4 regions of the Photobacterium sp. SP02 genome follow, and region 1 is predicted to be linked to each of the others. Evidence: predicted binding sites of a transcription regulator. Region 1 holds the regulator's gene; each other region holds the start of a gene.
The links. The regulator MetJ, encoded in region 1, represses methionine synthesis genes. The targets are predictions, from matches to a motif close to TTAGACNTNTANANGTCTAA.
Positions count from the first base shown of each region.

Region 1 (5,236 bases):
ATGGGGGCCAAGGCCCTCAATTAATTCAATTACGCTATCGTATGACTACTAAATAAGGCCATCAGAGACCTTTTCAAGGGGCAGGTCGAAAAAAAATGTAAAAAATAAAAACCCACCAGAGTGGGCTTTCATCACTCGGCCTGCCCGTCAGGCGCATCAGGCCTGAGTGTCGACATTGCTGCCTGGTGCCGCCTTAGCGACCATCACCATAGCCGGACGAACCACACGGCCGTTCAGCTCATACCCTTTCTGCAGCACCATCATGACGGTGTTAGGCGCATGCTCTGCGCTTTCCTGCATCGACATCGCCTGGTGGAATTCCGGGTTGAACGCTTCACCCATAGGGTTGATGGCTTTCAGACCGAATTTCTCTACCGTGTCGGTCATGGTTTTCAGGGTCAGCTCAACGCCTTCCAGCATTGGCTTTAATGTCTCGTCGGTTTTATCAGCCAGTTCCAGCGCACGCTCCATGTTGTCGATCACAGGCAGCAGTTCACCGGCAAATTTTTCCAGCGCAAACTTACGGGCTTTGTCGATTTCCTGCTCGGTACGACGGCGCATATTCTCAATATCCGCGCGGGCACGCAGTACTGAATCCTGCTGCTCTTTCACTTTGGCTTCACTGACCGCAAGCGCGGCTTCCAGTTCTTCAATACGGGACAGTGCCAACTCGTCCAGCGTCAGTTCTTCCGCGCTGTCTGCAGCCGCTTCAGCGCCTGCTGCTTCCGTCTGCGCCTGCTGCAGTTCTTCTTCGTTCAACACTTCGTCTTTCTTGCTCATGCTTTCGCTACTCCGCTAAGCTCAAAAAGGGTGATATGCATGGCCGATAGGTTACGCAAGGCGCAACTTGCCGGCCACTATTAAAACGTGATGGGCATATTATGGGGATGAAGTTCAACGATTCAACCCGATATCGACGACAAAGGGCGACATTTCCTTATTGCTAAGGCTATACTGGCCCCATTCTTACCCGTTGGATCAAGGACATGACGCGCCCTTTTGAAATCATCGCCCTGGTTGGCAAGCCGAGAAATCCTGATGCGCTTCACACCCACACCAGCCTTTACAACTGGCTGACCGCCAAAGGCTACCAGGTACTGGTTGATCATCGTCTTGCCCATGATCTGGATGTGCCCGCTGAAGCGCTGTGCGATTTGCTCACCATAGGTGACCGCGCCAGCCTGGCCATTGTCGTCGGGGGGGACGGTAACATGTTAGGCGCCGCACGGGTACTCTCGCGCTTTGATATCTCTGTGATCGGCGTTAACCGCGGTAATCTGGGCTTCCTGACTGATTTAGATCCGGACAACTTCGAGCAGGAGCTGGAAAAGGTGCTGGACGGCGAGTTCGTCACCGAACAGCGCTTCCTGCTGGAAGCCGAAGTTCACCGTCATGGCCAGATAAAAAGCCGCAACACCGCACTCAATGAAGCCGTACTGCACCCGGACAAAATCGCCCATATGATTGAGTTCGAGGTCTACATCGATGAAAGCTTTGCGTTTTCTCAGCGCTCCGACGGCCTGATCATCGCCACCCCAACCGGCTCCACCGCCTATTCGCTGTCCGGTGGCGGCCCGATTCTCTCGCCGAGCCTTAATGCCATTACCCTGGTGCCTATGTTTCCCCATACCCTGTCATGCCGCCCGCTGGTGGTGGACGGCAACCGCAGGATCAAGCTGATTGTGCCTGACGACGGACGGACACTGGAAGTGAGCTGCGACGGACAGGTGTCGCTGCCGGTCAGCAGTGCGGCCAAGAGTCGGGAAGACCAGAGTTCACCGTGTCCGAGTACCCAGGCTTGTCTGGCCGGGGTGATGTCGCTGTCGGTGAGCTGGCCCAGCTCGCTGAATTCCAGATGCAGCGAGGTTAACAACTCATCCGCCACGGTTTCCTCCAGCAGCTCTTCGATGAGATGCTGCTGGAAGGTGCGCAAATCCTGCAGGCTTTCATGCGCCAGCCGGCCGTCTTTGCTCAGTAAAGACAGCCACTGAATCAGTCGGTTGGTAGTTTTGCCGGCCGCCGAGACCACCACCAGATCCTCAGTGCTGGAGTATTGCGCCAGAATATGGGCGACATTACGGTAACAGCTGGCATCCGCTAAACTGCTGCCGCCAAATTTGTGCAGCTGACGTTTCAGGGTCATTCACTGGCCTCCGCCGCTTTGGCAAAGGCCTGGACCAGATCGGCAATCAAATCATCGGCATCTTCCAGGCCCACAGACAGACGCAGCAGCGACGGCAAGATACCTGCCTCGCGCTGCGCCTCATCCGACATGGCTCGGTGGGTCATGCTGGCAGGATGCGCAATCAGACTTTCCGTGCCGCCCAGTGACTCAGCCAGAGAGAAATCGTTTAAAGACGCCACAAAAACTTCCAGTTGCTGCGTGCTGCCGGCCAGCTCAAAACTCAGCATGGAGCCAAAACCTTTTTGCTGCCGGGCCGCAATCTCATGACCCGGGTGATCAGCCAGGCTGGGGTGATAAATCTTGCCTACCAGCGGCTGGGTTTGCAGATAGGCCAGCAGCCGGGCAGCGTTTTCTTCATGGACACGCATACGCGCCATCAGAGTACGCACACCGCGCAGGGTCAGGTAAGCATCAAAGGGCGCGCCGGTGGCGCCGATACAGTTAGCCCACCAGGACAAGTTCTCGGCGTGCTCGCTGTCTTTGGCAATCAGCACCCCGCCAACCACATCGGAATGCCCATTGATATATTTGGTGGTGGAATGCACCACGAAGTCTGCGCCCAGGGCGATCGGCTGCTGCAGTGCCGGTGACAGAAACGTGTTGTCCACTGCCACCAGCGCCCCCGCATCGTGCGCCTGCTGGCACAGCTGCTCGACGTCGATCACCCGCAACAGCGGGTTGGACGGCGTTTCGACCCACACCAGTTTCGGCTTTTTCGCTAATGCCTCTGCCAGCGCCTGAGGGTTGCCCTGATCGACAAAAAGTACCTTGAAGTCACCTTTGCCGGCACGGGTATTGAACAAGCGGTAGGTGCCGCCGTAACAGTCATGGGGCGCCACAACCAGATCATCTGGCCCCAGTTGCGCCGTGGCCAGCAGGTTGATCGCCGCTGTACCACAGCTGGTCACCACACCGCCGGCCCCGCCTTCCAGCTCTGCCAGGGTGTCTGCCAATAAATTACGGGTCGGATTTCCCGAGCGGGAATAATCATACTGAGGTAAAGTCCCTAATTCAGGGAAGCCATAGGTTGAGGTCAAGTAAATAGGTGGCACCACTGCACGAAATTGCTGATCGGTTTCAATGCCGCTGCGAACAGCGATAGTAGCTGTTTTCTTGTCACTCATGTAATTTGCTTCCTTGTTTCTGGGACCAGGCCAGAGGCCGACGAGAGTAAGATGCCTCAACCTTAGCGAGATTTAAAAAAGACGTCAACACTTCTAGACGTCTATATGTCTTTGCTTGTGGCAGTAAATGCCGCTAAAATTCCCCCCATACAATATTTCAAAACCCTATATCGCTGAGAAGGTAAACAATGGCAAAGTGGAACGGTGAGTACATCAGCCCTTATGCGGAACATGGCAAGAAAAATGAGCAGGTCAAGAAAATCACTGTCTCTATCCCATTAAAGGTGTTGAAAATCCTCACAGATGAACGCACCCGCCGTCAGGTAAACAACCTTCGCCACGCCACCAACAGTGAACTGCTGTGCGAGGCATTCCTGCATGCTTACACCGGCCAGCCACTGCCAACGGATGAAGATATCCGCAAAGATCGTCCTGACGATTTGCCGGCAGAAGCCAAGGCCATCATGGACAGCCTGGGTATTGAATACGAAGACATCAACGAATAATCAAGATAACGCCCTGAGATAAAAAAAAACCAGCCATATGGCTGGTTTTTTCAATCATAAGCACACACTGTGTGTCATTACACTTCCATGTAACCCACAGGCATTTCGATACGGGCAACGCCGGATTCCACCGCCGCTACCGCAACCGCTTTGGCAACCCGTGGCAACAAACGCGGATCCATAGGTTTAGGGATAATATAGTCAGGACCGAACTCCAGCTTATCCACCCCTGCAGCTTTCACCACTTCTGCCGGCACCGGCTCTTTGGCCAGTTCGCGGATAGCGTTGACCGCCGCCAGTTTCATTTGATCGTTAATTTCGCTGGCACGCACATCCAACGCACCACGGAAAATAAACGGGAAACAAATAACGTTGTTCACCTGGTTCGGATAATCCGAACGGCCGGTTCCCATGATCAGATCATTGCGAACCGCATGGGCCAGCTCAGGTTTAATTTCCGGATCCGGGTTTGAGCAGGCAAACACGATCGGCTTGTCGGCCATCAGCTTGAGCGACTCAGGCGCCAGCAGATCCGGGCCAGAAACACCGACAAAGATATCCGCCCCTTCGATTACATCTTCCAGGGTGCGCTTGTCTGTGTTGTTGGCAAACAGTTGCTTATACTCGTTGATATCATCACGACGGGTGTGAATCACCCCTTTGCGATCCAGCATGTAGATTTTTTCACGCTGCGCGCCGCATTTGATCAACAGTTCCATACAGGCGACGGCCGCTGCGCCGGCACCCAGACAGATGATCACTGCTTCTTTGATATCTTTGCCCTGCAGCTCCAGTGCGTTCAGCATACCGGCAGCCGTTACAATCGCCGTACCGTGCTGGTCATCATGGAACACAGGCACCTGGCAGCGCTCGATCAGGCGCTTTTCAATCTCAAAACAATCGGGGGCTTTGATATCTTCCAGGTTAATACCGCCAAAGGTGTCGGCGATATTGGCCACAGTATCAACGAACTCGTCGATGGTACGGTGTTTCACTTCGATATCAATTGAATCCAGGCCAGCGAAACGCTTGAACAGCAGAGCCTTGCCTTCCATGACCGGCTTCGAGGCCAGCGGCCCCAGGTTACCCAAGCCAAGAATGGCCGTACCATTGGTAATCACAGCAACCATGTTGCCTTTACCTGTGTACTTATACACATTCTCTGCATTCTGGGCGATTTCCCGCACCGGCTCAGCCACACCAGGGCTGTAGGCCAGAGCGAGATCTTCTACTGTATTGGCAGGCTTGCTTAGTTCAACCGAAATTTTCCCGGGGACAGGGTAAGCATGATAGTGAAGTGCTTGTTGACGAAAATCTTCAGACATAATTATTAGAATCCTGAATGGATGGATGTTCTGTTCGGTTCGGTATTGAACAATCAATCATATTCGATAGCAGCACAAAATCCTAGTTCGCACAAG
Region 1 covers NZ_JASJOJ010000044.1:20,169-25,404, reverse strand. Annotated here, with positions in the region: gene grpE (nucleotide exchange factor GrpE) at 157-780, opposite strand; partial or broken gene nadK (NAD(+) kinase) at 987-1,745, shown strand; partial or broken gene P0Y67_RS16545 (amino acid kinase family protein) at 1,739-2,143, opposite strand; gene P0Y67_RS16540 (O-succinylhomoserine (thiol)-lyase) at 2,140-3,309, opposite strand; gene metJ (met regulon transcriptional regulator MetJ) at 3,498-3,815, shown strand; gene P0Y67_RS16530 (malic enzyme-like NAD(P)-binding protein) at 3,893-5,140, opposite strand.

Region 2 (5,236 bases), on a different contig from region 1:
AGGAAGCACAATGAAGGTATTAAGCTCACTCAAAAGCGCCAAGCTGCGCCATAGAGATTGCCAGGTGGTCAAGCGACGTGGCCGCATTTACGTGATTTGCAAATCAAATCCACGTTTTAAAGCCGTACAGGGCACGGTGAAAAAGAAGAAGTAAACGACCGGGCTGTCTGGTCGCTTCATTGTTCCCCATCCCAGAACAACAAAAGCCCCGTTGCAGGGGCTTTTGAACTTTTATCGGCAAGGTGTTGCGAGGCGATGGCTTACCAGCCTTTGACGATGCCGCCTTTGAAGATCTCCATCGCTGCATCGTTCACCGCATCAGACTGATATGCTTTAATGAAGGTCTGCACGTTTTCGGCATTCACATTATCTTCACGGGCAACAATCAGGTTCACATAAGGTGACTCTTTGCCTTCCACAAAGATACCGTCGTGATCCGGAGACAGGTCGATAGTGCTGGCATAGGTGTTGTTGATAATGGCCAGTTTGACGTCATCCAGAGAACGCGGCAGTTGCGGTGCTTCCAGCTCAACGATGTCCAGATTCTTTGGATTTTCAACGATATCCAGCACAGTGGCTGTCAGGCCTGCGCCGTCTTTCAGTTTGATCAGGCCTTGTTGCTGCAGCAACAGCAGTGAGCGGCCCAGGTTGGTTGGATCGTTTGGCACTGCGATCTGATCACCGTCTTGCAGCTCATCGATAGAAGCGATTTTGCTTGAGTAGGCGGCAATCGGGTAAACAAAGGTGTTACCGGCAATCGCGAACTTGTAGCCACGGTCTTTAATTTGCTGATCCAGGTAAGGTTTATGCTGGAAGGCGTTCACGTCAATCGAGCCTTCTTCCAGCGCCGCGTTAGGTGACACATAGTCGGTGAAAGTGATCAGCTCAACGTCCAGGCCATACTTGTCTTTGGCTTCTTTGGCGGCCACTTCAGCTACCTGTGCTTCAGCACCGGCCATCACACCCACTTTGATTTTGCTGTTGTCAGCCGCAGCGGTGGATTCTTGTTTCTCGCCACAGCCGGTCAGTGCCAGAGCTGACGCCAGACCCGCGACTGCAAAGAAATGTTTAATATTCAGAGCCATTGTACTTCTCCTATTGTTCAGGGAATCCCTGTACTTTGTTGTCGTTGTATTTCTGTAACTTATCGGTTTCGCCGGCAAGCCATGTCCGGCGGATGTGAGTTTTCTGTTGTGTTCTCGTCAAACTTATCTGTGGTCGACGCGGCGGACCAGATGATCCCCGGCGGACTGGATCAGCTGTACTAACACGACCAGCATGATCACAGTGATCATCATGACTGTGCCGTCAAAGCGCTGATAACCATAGCGGATACCGACATCACCTAAACCGCCGCCGCCAACCGTGCCTGCCATGGCCGAGTAGCTGACCAGGGTGACCAGAGTAATAGTGACGGCATTAATAATGCCCGGCAGCGCTTCCGGCAGCAGCACCTTGCGAATGATTTGCACCGGTGTGGCACCCATAGCTTGCGCGGCTTCAACCAGACCGCTGGGCACTTCGAGCAGCGCACCTTCCACCAGGCGGGCGATAAAGGGAATCGCGCCGACTGTCAGTGGCACAATGGCCGCCGCAGTTCCTATGGAGCTGCCCACCACAAAGCGGGTGAACGGAATAATGGCCACCAGCAGAATAATGAACGGGATCGAGCGGCCGATATTGACCACACCACCCAGCACCTTATTCAAGCCCGGATTGGCCAGCAGGCCGTTGGGTTTGGTCAGGTGCAGAGCGACACCGACAGGAATACCGATAGCGAAACCAATCAGGCCGGAGGCGAAGACCATCATCAGTGTTTCGCCTAAAGCGTCCGTCAGCAGACCAATCAGGCGTTCGTTGGTTTGCCACCAGGTGGCGATAGAATCAAGCAACATAACCCAGCACCTCTACATTTACTTTGTGTTCGCGAAGGAAAGCGATGGTTTGTTGTGTCGCTTCTTCAGAGCCAAAAAATTCCGCCAGCATCAGGCCGAACTTCACACCGCCGGCATAATCCATGTCGGCACTCAGAATGTTGGCATCGATACCGAACTGCCGCGATGCCTGACTGAGCAGCGGCGCATCCACGGAAGCGCCGGTGAACTCCAGCCGTATCAGCGGATAGTTTGTTGCGGTACGCTCGGTTTCCAGGCGCGCTTTATAATCTTCCGGTATCGACAGATCTAAGGTAGAACGGATAAATTCACGTGCCAGTTCTGTTTTCGGATGGGCAAAGATATCACCCACCGGACCTTTCTCGACCAGCTCGCCGTTGCCTATGATGGCCACTTCTGAGCAGATGCTTTTCACCACGTTCATCTCATGGGTGATCAGTAAAATGGTCAGGTTCAGCTTATTATTGATTTCTTTCAGTAACTCAAGAATGGACTGGGTGGTGGCCGGATCCAGTGCGCTGGTGGCTTCGTCACACAGCAGGACTTTAGGATCAGAGGCCAGGGCACGGGCAATCGCTACCCGCTGTTTTTGTCCGCCGCTGAGGTTTGACGGGTAGGACTGATGTTTGTCAGCCAAGCCAACCAGATTGAGCAATTCGGTCACTTTGCGTTTGCTTTCCGCTTTATCCGTGCCGGCCAGTTCCAGCGGCAGCGCGACATTGTCGAAAACGGTGCGGGACGATAACAGGTTAAAATGCTGGAAAATCATGCCGATTTTACGGCGAGCCAGCGTCAATTCCTGATTAGAGAGCTGAGTGAGATCGATACCATCAACAATGATGTGCCCTGAGGTCGGCTTCTCAAGCAAGTTAACGCAACGTATCAGGGTACTTTTTCCCGCACCGGACGCACCGATTACACCAAAAATCGTGCCTTGCTCAATGCTGAGGTTGATATCGCGTAAGGCGTGGATGTCTTTATCCCCGACTCTGAAGGTTTTATTGACCCTGTTGATCTCTATCATGCTGTGTCCTGCTACTGCTTTTTTAACTTGCTCGCTGTGTTGTAAACCAGCATAGCTTTATGGTCGTAATTTCGCCTGCATTAGTGTTTTTGTGTGTGGTTTAAGCGATAGACCTTGTCATCTTCTTGTGTTATCGGAATTTTTCCGTGTCATCTGTTGTTGGATGCTAGGGTGTCTAGATGGCTAAGTCAATAGATATTTTTACGTCTAGACGGCTAAATCAAAAAACGCTGCGATTAAGCCGGAAAAGTGTCAGCCCGTCTGCCTGAGGATAAAGAGATGATTCCGCGTGTCAGCCATGCCATAATTTAGCGAATTTGATTTCTATCTTTAGGTGATCGCTTGGCTAAGCCTGCTGTGTTTATTGATCGTGACGGCGTCATTAACGTTGATCACGGCTATGTCCATACTGTTGACGACTTTGAATATATCGAAGGGGTGTTTGACGCCTGCAAGAAACTGAAAGAGCAGGGCTACCTTCTGGTACTGGTGACCAATCAGGCCGGTATTGCCAGAGGCATGTATACCGAAGATGAATTTCTGACCCTGACAGAGTGGATGGACTGGAATTTTGTCGATAACGGTGTCGAATTTGACGGGATCTATTACTGCCCGCACCACCCGACAGAAGGAAAGGGCGATTATCTGCAAGATTGTGATTGCCGCAAGCCCAAACCAGGCATGTTTATTTCAGCCCGCGATTTTCTGAAGATTGATATGGCCCGTTCAGTGATGATTGGCGATAAAACCGATGACATGACAGCGGCGCAAGCAGCGGACGTGGGCACCAGAATTCTGGTGCGTACCGGTAAGCCAGTCACTCCTGAAGGGGAGGTACTGGCATCGGTTGTGCTCGACAGTGTCGCTGAGGTACCGGCCTGGTTAGCGGCCAACCACTAACTGTCCGGCATTTTCAAGGTTCACAAAAACAGACACGCTCAAACCGTGTCTGTTTTTTTATATCTGTATAGTGAGCACCCTGATGGCCTGTCTGGTGGGCCAGAATATCAGGTCAGTATTTTCCCTCTGATGCAGGGTTAAATATAAGCTTATGTTTTTATTGTCAAATGGTGAGCTGGCTGCTGTTTGGGTCATCATTAGTTATACAACCAACTGCTATACTCACTACACCAAGGAACAGGCTGACTAATGACAGGAGTCATTTACTTTCATGCTTTCATACTTTTTGCGCCGTTTGGTGCTGGTCATCCCCACTTTTATCGGCATTACAATTCTGATTTTTGCCCTCACCCGTTTTGTGCCGGGCGGGCCGGTCGAGCGTATGCTGGCCAGTATTCAGGCGCAGCAAAGTATGTCTATGTCCCCGTCCATGGCAGGGGAAAGTAATGCGCTGTCAGAAGATCAACTGGCCGAACTCAATGCGTTTTACGGATTAGACAAGCCGGTATTTGAAGCCTATTCCGAGTGGCTGACCAAAATGCTGTATCTGGACTTCGGGTTGTCGACCCGTTACTACGAACCGGTCTGGGACATGATTATGGACAGGCTGCCGGTGTCCATGTTCTACGGCGGCGTGACCTTTTTTCTCAGTTACTTTATCTCTATTCCTCTGGGTTACTACAAAGCTTTAAAACACGGCAGCGGCTTTGACTCCGGGTCTTCAATTCTGATTTTTGTCGGTTATGCCTTGCCGGGGTATGTGGTTGGGGTGATGCTCATTACGCTGTTCAGCTATCACCTGGAATGGTTTCCAATGGGCGGCTTTGTCAGTGACGATTTCGATGACTATGAATCACTCTGGCAGCAGGTAAAAGATATCCTCTGGCATGCCTGTCTGCCGCTGATTTGTTACCTGATTGGTGATTTTGCCACCCTGACAATGACAATGAAAAACAACATGATGGAGACGCTGTCAGCGGATTATATCCGTACCGCTATCGCTAAAGGGTTGCCATTTTCAACCGCGGTTCGCCGCCACGCACTTCGCAATAGTCTGATTCCTATCGCCAGCCACTTTGGAAACTCCTTGCTGTTCTTCATGACAGGATCTTTTTTGATTGAGGTGATCTTCAATATTGATGGTATCGGTCTGCTGGGCTACGAATCTATCATTGAGCGGGACTATCCTGTGGTGATGGGAATCGTGGCGATCAATGCTGTGTTACTAATGCTGGGCAATATCATTTCCGATGCTTGTGTTGCCATGATTGATCCCCGAGTGAGATTCGGAGCCTGAGATGCTGACACTGAGCCCACTGACAAAAAAGAAAATCCAGCGTTTTAAAACGATAAAGCGTGGTTATTGGTCACTGATCATTTTATCCACCCTGCTGGTGTTGTCCTTCTTTGCCGAGTT
Region 2 covers NZ_JASJOJ010000017.1:4,773-10,008, reverse strand. Annotated here, with positions in the region: gene P0Y67_RS09535 (type B 50S ribosomal protein L31) at 1-14, shown strand, start outside; gene ykgO (type B 50S ribosomal protein L36) at 11-154, shown strand; gene P0Y67_RS09525 (MetQ/NlpA family lipoprotein) at 261-1,085, opposite strand; gene P0Y67_RS09520 (methionine ABC transporter permease) at 1,209-1,895, opposite strand; gene metN (methionine ABC transporter ATP-binding protein MetN) at 1,885-2,919, opposite strand; gene gmhB (D-glycero-beta-D-manno-heptose 1,7-bisphosphate 7-phosphatase) at 3,262-3,819, shown strand; gene P0Y67_RS09505 (ABC transporter permease subunit) at 4,091-5,116, shown strand; gene P0Y67_RS09500 (ABC transporter permease) at 5,118-5,236, shown strand, end outside.
Region 2: a site for MetJ is predicted at 3,119-3,138, ahead of metN (methionine ABC transporter ATP-binding protein MetN). Genes of this name have one in related genera too.

Region 3 (5,236 bases), on a different contig from region 1:
TGAGCGAGCTGTCCCACAGTGAGCGCCAGAAAGCCGAGCGCCGCCTGGAGCAACTGATCGCTCAGGCCTGGCATTCCGATGTGATCCGTAAACAACGCCCCAGCCCGCTTGACGAAGCCAAGTGGGGATTTGCCGTGGTGGAAAATTCACTGTGGCAGGCAGTACCGGAATTTCTGCGTCAGTTTGATGAGAAACTGCACCAGCACCTGGGCGAAAGCCTGCCGCTGGATGCGGCGCCGGTCAAGTTCTCGTCCTGGATGGGCGGCGACCGTGACGGTAACCCGTTTGTGACGGGCGAAATTACCCGCGAAGTCTTGCTGCTGTCGCGCTGGAAAGCGGCCGACCTGTATCTCAATGATATCCAGGAGCTGGTCAGCGAACTGTCTATGGTGGAGTGCAACAGCGAAGTGCGTGAACTGGCCAATGGTGCCCACGAACCGTATCGTGAAATCATCAAAGGCCTGCGGACTTTACTGACCCAGACCCGCGATGTGCTGGATGCTCAGATCAAGGGCAGCGACAGCGTACCGAAAGTGGCGATCCTGGAAGACATAGATCAACTGTGGCAACCGCTGCACGCCTGTTACCGCTCACTGCATGAGTGCGGCATGTCTATCATTGCTGATGGCTTACTGCTGGATACCCTGCGCCGTATTCAATGTTTCGGCGTCCACCTGGTGCGCCTGGATATCCGTCAGGAAAGCACACGCCATTCGAATGCCATTTCTGAGCTGACCCGCTATCTGGGCCTGGGCGACTACGATCAGTGGAGCGAGCAGGACAAAGTGGCTTTCCTGGTTCGTGAACTGGCGTCAAATCGTCCTTTGCTGCCCCGTAACTGGCAGCCATCGGAAGCGGTACAGGAAGTGCTGGATACCTGCCGTGTCGTGGCTGAGCAGCCGCGTCAGGCGCTGGGAGCCTATGTGATTTCCATGGCGCGTACCGCCTCGGATGTGCTGGCGGTCCATCTGCTGCTCAAAGAATCCGGCTGCACCTTCCGTCTGGATGTCTGCCCTCTGTTTGAAACTCTGGACGACCTCAATAATGCAGAGTCTGTCATTACCCAGCTGATGAACATCGACTGGTACCGCGGTTTCATCCAGAACCACCAAATGGTGATGATCGGCTATTCCGACTCAGCCAAAGATGCCGGTGTCACCGCCGCTGGCTGGGCGCAATACCGCGCCATGGAAGCTCTGGTCAATGTGTGTGACGAGGCCGGTGTTGAACTGACTCTGTTCCACGGTCGTGGCGGTAGTATTGGCCGTGGCGGTGCGCCTGCGCACGCCGCCCTGCTGTCTCAGCCGCCGCGCAGCCTCAAAGGCGGCCTGCGGGTGACCGAACAAGGCGAGATGATCCGCTTTAAGCTGGGTCTGCCTGATGTGGCCGTCAACAGCCTGAATCTGTACGCCAGTGCCATTCTGGAAGCCAACCTGCTGCCGCCGCCGGCGCCTAAGCAGCAATGGCGTGATGTGATGGACGTGCTGTCAGATGTTTCCTGCGAAGCCTATCGCTCGGTGGTCCGCGGCCATGACTCCTTCGTGCCTTATTTCCGTGCGGCAACGCCAGAAATGGAACTGGGCAAACTGCCATTGGGTTCACGTCCGTCCAAACGAAACCCGCAAGGCGGCGTAGAAAGCTTGCGCGCCATCCCGTGGATTTTCGCCTGGAGTCAGAACCGTCTGCTGCTGCCGGCCTGGCTGGGCGCCGGTAAAGCGATTCAGCATGTCATCGATCAGGGCCATTCTGAGCTGCTGGAAGAAATGTGCCGTGAATGGCCATTCTTCTCAACACGACTAGGTATGCTGGAAATGGTGTACAGCAAAACCAACATCCAGATTGCCGAATACTATGATCAGCGGCTGACCGATAAGAGTTTATGGCCGCTGGGACAGGAACTTCGCGATCAGCTGCAACACGATATCAAGGTGGTGCTCAACGTCGAGAACAGCGACCACCTGATGGAACAGGATCCCTGGGGGGCAGAATCTATCCGGCTGCGCAATGTCTATGTTGAGCCACTCAACATGCTGCAGGCGGAATTACTGCACCGTACCCGCCAGCTGGAGAGTGAGTCGCCGATTCTGGAAGAAGCCCTGATGGTCACCATTGCCGGTATTGCCGCCGGAATGCGCAATACGGGTTAATTTTTCGCCTCTTCGCAACATCAAACAGGTCACCGGCAGGTGGCCTGTTTTTTTGTTCACAATTTAGACAGCATGACTTTTTTCATTTCAACTAAGGTCTATATGAGTGCTGTGAATCAATTTGATTGAAACTTTGTGCACTGCGCGCAGTCTACATAATTGGACGAGCGTCACAAGATAGGTAATTGCTCACTGTTCATCATAGAATATTTATGCTTCCAGTGGTTGCAGAGAATAATTTGATGATATCCTATGTGATCTCGACCGGGCACTGCAACAAGACGATTATAAAAACGCCTGAGAGCGGAAGGGTAACGTTACGCCTGGTCGGTTTATTTTTTTGTAGTATTTTAACGGATAGAAGAGATGTCACTACCACACGTCATATTGACCGTGCTGAGTTCGCGCGATGCGACCGGCTACGACATAACAAAAGAGTTTTCTCACAGTATCGGCTATTTCTGGAAAGCCAGTCATCAGCAGGTTTACCGTGAGCTAAACAAAATGGCCACCAACAATCAGGTTACCTGCAAACTGGAACCTCAGGAAGGCAAGCCGGATCGCAAGGTCTACTCTATCACTGATCTGGGCCGTCAGGCGCTGTTTGAGTGGTTCCAGGAGCCAGCCCGCAATCCGACCATTCGTGATGAATTCTCTGCCAAACTCCTGGTTTGCGGTGTTCACAACTCACTGCCTATGCAGCGCCAGTTGGAAGCACTGATCGAGGAATCACACACCCTGATGAACCATTACCACGAGCTGGAAAAAGTCCATTTCGCCAATTACAAAGAAATGGACAGACAGTCGCGTCTCGATCGCCTGACACTGCGTCGCGGGATCCATAACCGACAGGCTTGGATCGACTGGGCGGAAGAAGTCCTGGTGGAACTGCAGGATATCGACAGCGCCGACAGCAACGTCGCCATGGCCGCTGAGTAACCCTGCAGACCCCAATGCACTGGCATCAGTGACCTATCGGCTCCTCAGCCACTCAAGGGCCGATTCGTCATGTGCCAGCCAGATACAAAAAAAGCCGCAATGCGGCTTTTTCTTTTTCCTGTCCGATACCGCCATCAGGCAATGACGTCAGCTTCGGCACGCACACCTAAAGTGTGGCAGATAGCATAAGTCAGCTCAGCGCGGTTAAGGGTGTAGAAGTGGAAATCTTTGACCCCCTCGCGGCTCAGTACCCGCACCATATCAATCGCGTTACTGGCTCCCACCATCTGACGGCTCAGTAAATCGTCATCCAGCCCCTGATATTGTTTCTCTAACCAGTTCGGGATTTTCACATTATTGGCCTGCGCGAAGCGCTTGGCCTGCTTCATGTTCACCACAGGCAGGATACCCGGGACGATTTCAACATCAATACCGGCGGCCACGCAGCGGTCGCGAAAACGCAGGTAGCTTTCAACATCAAAAAAGAACTGAGTGATTGCACGGCTGGCACCGGCATCGACTTTACGCTTGAGGTTAATCAGGTCAGCCTGGGCACTTTTCGCTTCCGGATGCACTTCAGGGTAAGCCGCCACTGAAATATCGAAATCCGCTTCCGCACGCAGCAACTCGACCAGATCGACCGCATACATGTCCGGCTTACCGCCCTGTGGCGGCAAATCGCCCCGCAGCGCCACGATATTGCGGATCCCGCTTTTCCAGTAATCGCGGGCGATGGCACGCAGTTCATCACGCGTGGCATCGATACAGGTCAGGTGAGGCGCGGCCAGCAGGCCAGTCTGCTCTTTGATGTCTTTGATGATAGAGTGGGTACGGTCACGCTCGCCTGAGTTGGCACCGTAAGTCACAGATACAAATTTCGGCTTGAGCGTTTTCAGGCGATGGATGGACGACCAGAGGGTTTCTTCCATCGCAGGCGAACTTGGCGGAAAGAATTCAAATGATACATTGATGGCACCGTTCAGATCGGCGATGTTTTGATTTAACGCATCCAAGTGACTGGCGTAAGAATAACCCATAATTGAAACCTTCCTGCTGCTGGCCTGCGGCCTTCCCTCTGAACCCTGACGCCAAACAACCATTTAGACGTCTATATGTCCACAGAATGTCTTGTAACCAAATTAATGTCAACCGCGTGAACATGAATTTTTCTCAACATCAAAACCCAGTTTATTCAAGTCCAGAGTTTTACTGTGCCGATTGCCCGCCAGGCAGCACCAATGCGGGGAAAAAACAGAATCAAGAAACAAAAAGGGCAGCTCACGGCTACCCTTTGGATCTATCTCATAACGGGAAAATCTTACAAAAGCCGCGCCAGCCGGTTCAAATCCGACAATAACGCCCCTGCCGTGACATCCCGGCCCGCGCCAGGGCCGCGGATAACCAGCGGATTGTCCCGGTACCAGCGGCTTTCAATCGCAAAGATGTTGTCGCACGGCAGCAGGTTCGCCAGCGCATGCTCAGGCTCCAGCGCTTCCAGGCCCACCACGGCGTGACCGTTTTTGTCCAGCCGCGCGATATAGCGCAGCACTTTTCCCTCGCGCTGCGCTTTGCTCAGGCGTGCCTGCAAACGCTCATCAAGCACATCACTGTGTTCAAAAAAGGCGTCCAGACTCAAAGCTGCCAGCTCTTCGGGCACCAATGACTCGACTTTGACCTGCTCAGGCTCCAGTGCCAGTCCGGATTCACGGGCTAAAATCACCAGCTTTCGCATTACATCGCTGCCGTCCAGATCGTGGCGCGGATCCGGCTCCGTCAGCCCCTGCTGCCAGGCCTGTTCAAGCAACTGACTGAAAGGCAGGCTGCCATCGAACTGCTGGAACAGCCAGGACAGAGTGCCCGAGAAAATGCCGGATACGGCAATAATCGTATCCCCGCTGTCGCGCAAATCTTTGACCGTATGGTTGACCGGCAATCCGGCCCCCACAGTGGCGTTATACAGCCAGTGGCGGCTGCTTTTATCGAACGCATCCACCACAGCGCGGTAGACTTTGCCTTTTGCAGAACCGGCGACTTTGTTGGCCGAGATCAGATGCAAGCCGTGGCTGGCAAATTCCGGGTAACGCTCTGCCAGTGCTTTGCTGGCGGTGACATCCAGTACCACCAGCTCATCATAGTCATGCTGCCCCAGA
Region 3 covers NZ_JASJOJ010000028.1:52,175-57,410, forward strand. Annotated here, with positions in the region: gene ppc (phosphoenolpyruvate carboxylase) at 1-2,147, shown strand, start outside; gene P0Y67_RS13385 (PadR family transcriptional regulator) at 2,514-3,086, shown strand; gene metF (methylenetetrahydrofolate reductase) at 3,221-4,123, opposite strand; partial or broken gene P0Y67_RS13395 (bifunctional aspartate kinase/homoserine dehydrogenase II) at 4,405-5,236, opposite strand, start outside.
Region 3: a site for MetJ is predicted at 4,187-4,206, ahead of metF (methylenetetrahydrofolate reductase). Genes of this name have one in related genera too.

Region 4 (5,236 bases), on a different contig from region 1:
CCGACAGACAGTAATTCGGCCCTTTAGGTTTTTCTGTCTGCTGGCGCAGCCCGCGCAAGGTTGTCAGTACCTGGGTTCTGCTCTCATCGGTGTAGACTTCGATATCATCACCAATATTATTGGCCGGGAACAGCCCACAGACGCCATTGGCCTTTATCATGCCGCTGACTTCGATGTCGTCCAGCAGCTGATTGGCATCGTCAAATAAGCGCTGGGCTTCCTGGCCCACGACTTCATGGCGCAAAATGGTGGGATATTTGCCGCTCAGCGACCAGGTCATAAAGAAGGGCGTCCAGTCGATATAACGCCGCAATGTCGCAATATCAAAATCCTTGAACACGTGGATCCCCGGCTTTTGCGGCGCGGGAGGGGTGTAGCTATTCCAGTCGATCGCCACTTTATTGGCACGGGCCGCTTCCAGGCTGACAGGTGCACTTCGTGGACGCTTGCGGGCGTGTTGCTCACGCACCACCTCGTATTCCTGGTCAAGACGCTCAACAAACGCCGGCCGCTGGGCATCTGACAAGAGTGCCGAACATACCCCGACAGCACGCGAGGCGTTTGAGACATAAACGACCGGGGCATGGTAGTTCTGCTCAATTTTGACCGCCGTGTGGGCCTTGGAGGTGGTTGCCCCGCCAATCAGCAGAGGCAGATCAAACCCCTGACGCTCCATTTCTTTGGCGACATGCACCATTTCATCGAGTGAAGGCGTGATCAGCCCGGAGAGGCCGATAATATCGACCTTCTCTTCTTTGGCCACTTTCAGGATCTTGTCGCAAGACACCATGACACCCAGGTCGATGATCTCGTAGTTATTACACTGCAGCACCACACCGACAATGTTTTTGCCGATATCGTGCACATCGCCTTTCACCGTGGCGAGCAGTATTTTGCCGTTAGTACGTCCTGCTTGCTTCTCAGCATTGATGTAAGGTTCGAGATAGGCGACCGCCTGTTTCATCACCCGGGCTGATTTCACCACCTGAGGCAGGAACATTTTTCCTTCACCGAACAGATCACCGACTATATTCATCCCTGCCATCAAAGGCCCTTCTATGACCTCTAACGGTTTTTCTGCGTTCTGACGGGCTTCTTCGGTATCTTCAACAATAAACTCAGTGATCCCTTTGACCAGCGCATGGGACAGACGCTTATCGACCGGCCAGCCGCGCCATTCAGCGGCTGTTTTATCTTCTACCGCTTCGCCGCTGCCCCGGTATTTGTCCGCAAGATCCAGCAGGCGCTCAGTAGAATCATCCCGGCGGTTCAACACAACATCTTCCACCGCTTCGCGCAGCTCGTCTGCCAGGTCATCGTAAATGGCCAGCTGACCGGCATTCACTATGCCCATATCCATGCCATTTTTGAAACAGTGATACAGGAACACGGCATGAATCGCTTCCCGCACAGGATCATTACCACGGAACGAGAAAGACACATTCGATACGCCGCCCGAGACCATGGCGTGCGGCAGAGTGCGCTTGATGTCTCCCACGGCTTCAATGAAATCCACCGCGTAGTTATTGTGCTCATCAATCCCGGTGGCTACCGCAAAAATATTCGGGTCAAAAATGATATCTTCCGGCGGGTAACCCACCTCATCCACCAGAATGCGGTAGGCATTGGTACAGATCTCTATCTTACGCTCACGGGTATCGGCCTGACCGACCTCGTCGAACGCCATCACAATCACAGCTGCACCATAGCGGCGGATCAGTTTCGCCTGCTCAACAAACTTCTCTTTGCCTTCTTTGAGAGAAATTGAGTTAACAATGGGTTTTCCCTGCACGCACTTCAGGCCGGCTTCCAGTATTTCCCACTTTGAAGAGTCAATCATAATAGGGACGCGGGAAATTTCAGGCTCAGAAGCGCACAGATTCAGAAAGCGCACCATGGCAGCTTCGGCATCCAGCATGCCTTCGTCCATATTGATATCGATGATCTGAGCGCCGGCTTCCACCTGCTGACGCGCCACTTCCAGCGCTTCGTCATACAGCTCTTCTTTGATCAAGCGACGAAAACGGGCCGAACCTGTCACATTGGTGCGCTCACCGACATTGACAAATAAAGTGTCTTTTTCAATGGTCAGCGGCTCGAGACCTGACAAGCGGCAGGCAACAGGGATCTCAGGCAATGGACGTGGCGGGACATTCGCCGTCACCCGGGCCATTTCACGAATATGCTCTGGCGTGGTACCACAGCAACCGCCCACCAGGTTCAGGAAGCCGGACTCTGCCCACTCTTTGATATGCTCGGCCATTTCAGCGGCTTCCAGATCATATTCGCCAAACGCATTAGGCAGGCCGGCATTCGGGTGCGCTGAGACCGCACACTCCGAAATACGCGATAATTCTTCCACATACTGACGCAGCTCATCCGGTCCCAATGCACAGTTAAGGCCAAACGAAATAGGTTTGACGTGCCGCAGAGAATTGTAAAAGGCTTCAGTGGTTTGTCCTGATAAGGTACGGCCGGAGGCATCGGTGATTGTGCCTGAAATCATGACAGGTAAAGTCACACCCAGCTCTTCAAAGACCGTATCCACGGCAAACGCACAGGCTTTGGCATTCAGGGTATCAAAAATCGTTTCGATCAGGATGATATCGGCCCCGCCGGCTATCAGGGCGCGGGTTGATTCGGAATACGCTTCTACCAGCAGATCAAACGACACGTTCCTGAAACCGGGATCGTTGACATCCGGCGATATCGAACAGGTACGGTTGGTCGGGCCGAGCACACCGGCCACAAAGCGCGGCTTGTCCGGGGTTTTCGCCGTCCATTCATCAGCCACCTGGCGGGCCAGCTTAGCCGCTTCGAAATTAATCTCAGCGCTCAGGCTCTCCATGTCATAGTCAGCCATGGCGATGGTCGTTGCGTTGAAGGTGTTGGTCTCAAGAATATCGGCGCCGGCTTCAAGGTAAGCGGAATGAATATCCTTGATCAGTTGCGGCTGGGAGAGTACCAGCAGATCATTATTGCCTTTAAGATCCGAATGCCAATCAGAAAAACGTTCACCACGGTAATCCTCTTCATCCAGCTTGTAGCTCTGGATCATGGTGCCCATGCCCCCATCGATAATGAGGATCTGTTCCTTAAGTCGCTTTTGTAATAAATCCGTTCCCTTCGACACTGCTTACTTCCTTACACTTAAACCTATCAGCTGCTAACATCCTATCACAGCCTGATTGGAAATCTAGACGTCCATACATCGTTTGCGAAAACTTATTATCCAAGCGTAAGCCTAAAGTTTTTATGGCTATCAGAGGCCCGAACATTTATATTTTGTCACAATTTTTGCTTAACACTTTAACAACAGATGAGGATCAAGGATGTCGGTATACAGTACCCTCTGTTTTCTCGCCGCCGCCGCGATGGTTATTGCCTTTATTAACCACAAAATAGGCAAGATGCAAACCACTATCGCCATCACAGCCGGTGCTATTATTTTATCGCTCGGGATTGTGATCGCAGGTCACAACGGCTGGTTTCACCTGGAAGAAATCGCTGCAGAGCAGCTGGGTCAGATCGACTTCGAAAGCTTTCTGCTAAAAGGCATACTGGGCTTCCTGCTTTTTGCCGGCGGTTTAGGGATCAAGCTGCCACATCTCGAAGATCAAAAATGGGAAATCACCATTCTGGCTCTGGGGGCCACACTGTTCTCCACTTTTTTCATCGGTGGCAGTCTGTGGTGGATATGCCAGATGCTGGGAATCCAGTTTGACCTGATTTACTGCCTGCTGTTCGGCGCATTAATTTCACCGACCGACCCGATAGCCGTGCTGGCGATAGTGAAAAAACTGCACGCACCGCGCCGCATCTCCACCCAAATTGAAGGTGAGTCGCTGTTTAACGATGGTTTTGGTCTGGTCATCTTTGTGACTTTGTTTACCATCGCCTTTGGTGATGAAGCCCCTACTGTGCTGGGCGTTGGCCATCTTTTCCTGCAGGAAGCCATTGGTGGTATAACCTATGGTTTTGTTCTCGGCCTGCTGTTCCATTACCTGATCAGTTCGACCGATGATCACTCCATGGAGCTGCTGCTGACCCTGGGGATCCCAACGGCAGGGTATGCTTTTGCCGATGTGATTCATGTGTCCGGGCCGCTCGCTATGGTGGTCTCCGGTATCATGATAGGCAACTGGACCCGTTATATCGGCTTTTCTAAAGAGAGTGAAGATCATCTGGATCACTTCTGGGAGTTGGTTGATGAGTTCCTGAACGGTGTACTCTTCCTGCTGATTGGTATGAGCATGCTGTCATTCAGCTTCCATGAGGAAGACTGGACACTGATGGTGATTGCGGTACCGCTGGTGCTGCTGGCGCGCTATCTGAGTGTGAAGCTGTCATATCTTGGCTTTAAACGCTATCGCCAATACAATCCCGAATCGGTGAAGATCCTCACCTGGGGTGGCTTGCGTGGCGGTCTGGCTCTGGCGATGGCGATGGCAATTCCTGCCGGCGTTATCGTCATTCCGGAAAAAAACATTGATGTGAAAGAGATTATCCTGGTGATGACCTATTCGGTTGTGGTGTTCTCTATCCTGATCCAGGGTTCAACCATCACACCAATGATCGAAAAAGCGAAACTCTGGGAAGCAAATAAAGCAAAAGAAAATGAGCCAGCGGCTCCGGCTCACCCGCAGCCGGAAACCGCTCCCAAATCTTGAATACCCGAATCCTGACCATGAAAAAGACCTGCTTTGGCAGGTCTTTTTGTTTGCGAGGGCAACCTCAATCAGTCGTCCTTGGTGAATTTGTCTTCCGAGAAATGCTCCAGATCATAAGGCGTTTGCTGGTAGACACAATAATTCAGCCAATTAGCAAACAGCAGATGACCATGACTGCGCCAACTTGCCACAGGCGGTTTATCCGGATCATTATCCTGATAATAATTCACAGGAATCTTGGGCTCCATCCCTTCCCCCAAATCACGCATATATTCATTATGTAATGTATGGGCATCGTATTCAGGATGTCCGGTCACGAAGACATTGCGCTTATCTTTGGTGGCGGCCAGATACACGCCTGCCTGATCAGAGGTGGCCAGAATGTCCAGAGCAGTGTGCTCGGATAAAAACTCAGGCGAGAAGTCAGCATAACGGGAGTGAGGAGCCCAAAAGGTATCGTCAAACCCTCTCAGAAGAGGATGATGGGGATTGTGGACTCTATGGGTGTAGATACCTGATAATTTCTCTTTGCGGGTACGCTTAGGCAAATCGTACATCAGCTTAAG
Region 4 covers NZ_JASJOJ010000095.1:3,042-8,277, forward strand. Annotated here, with positions in the region: gene metH (methionine synthase) at 1-3,133, opposite strand, end outside; gene P0Y67_RS21520 (cation:proton antiporter) at 3,333-4,670, shown strand; gene metA (homoserine O-acetyltransferase MetA) at 4,739-5,236, opposite strand, start outside.
Region 4: a site for MetJ is predicted at 3,189-3,208, ahead of metH (methionine synthase). Genes of this name have one in related genera too.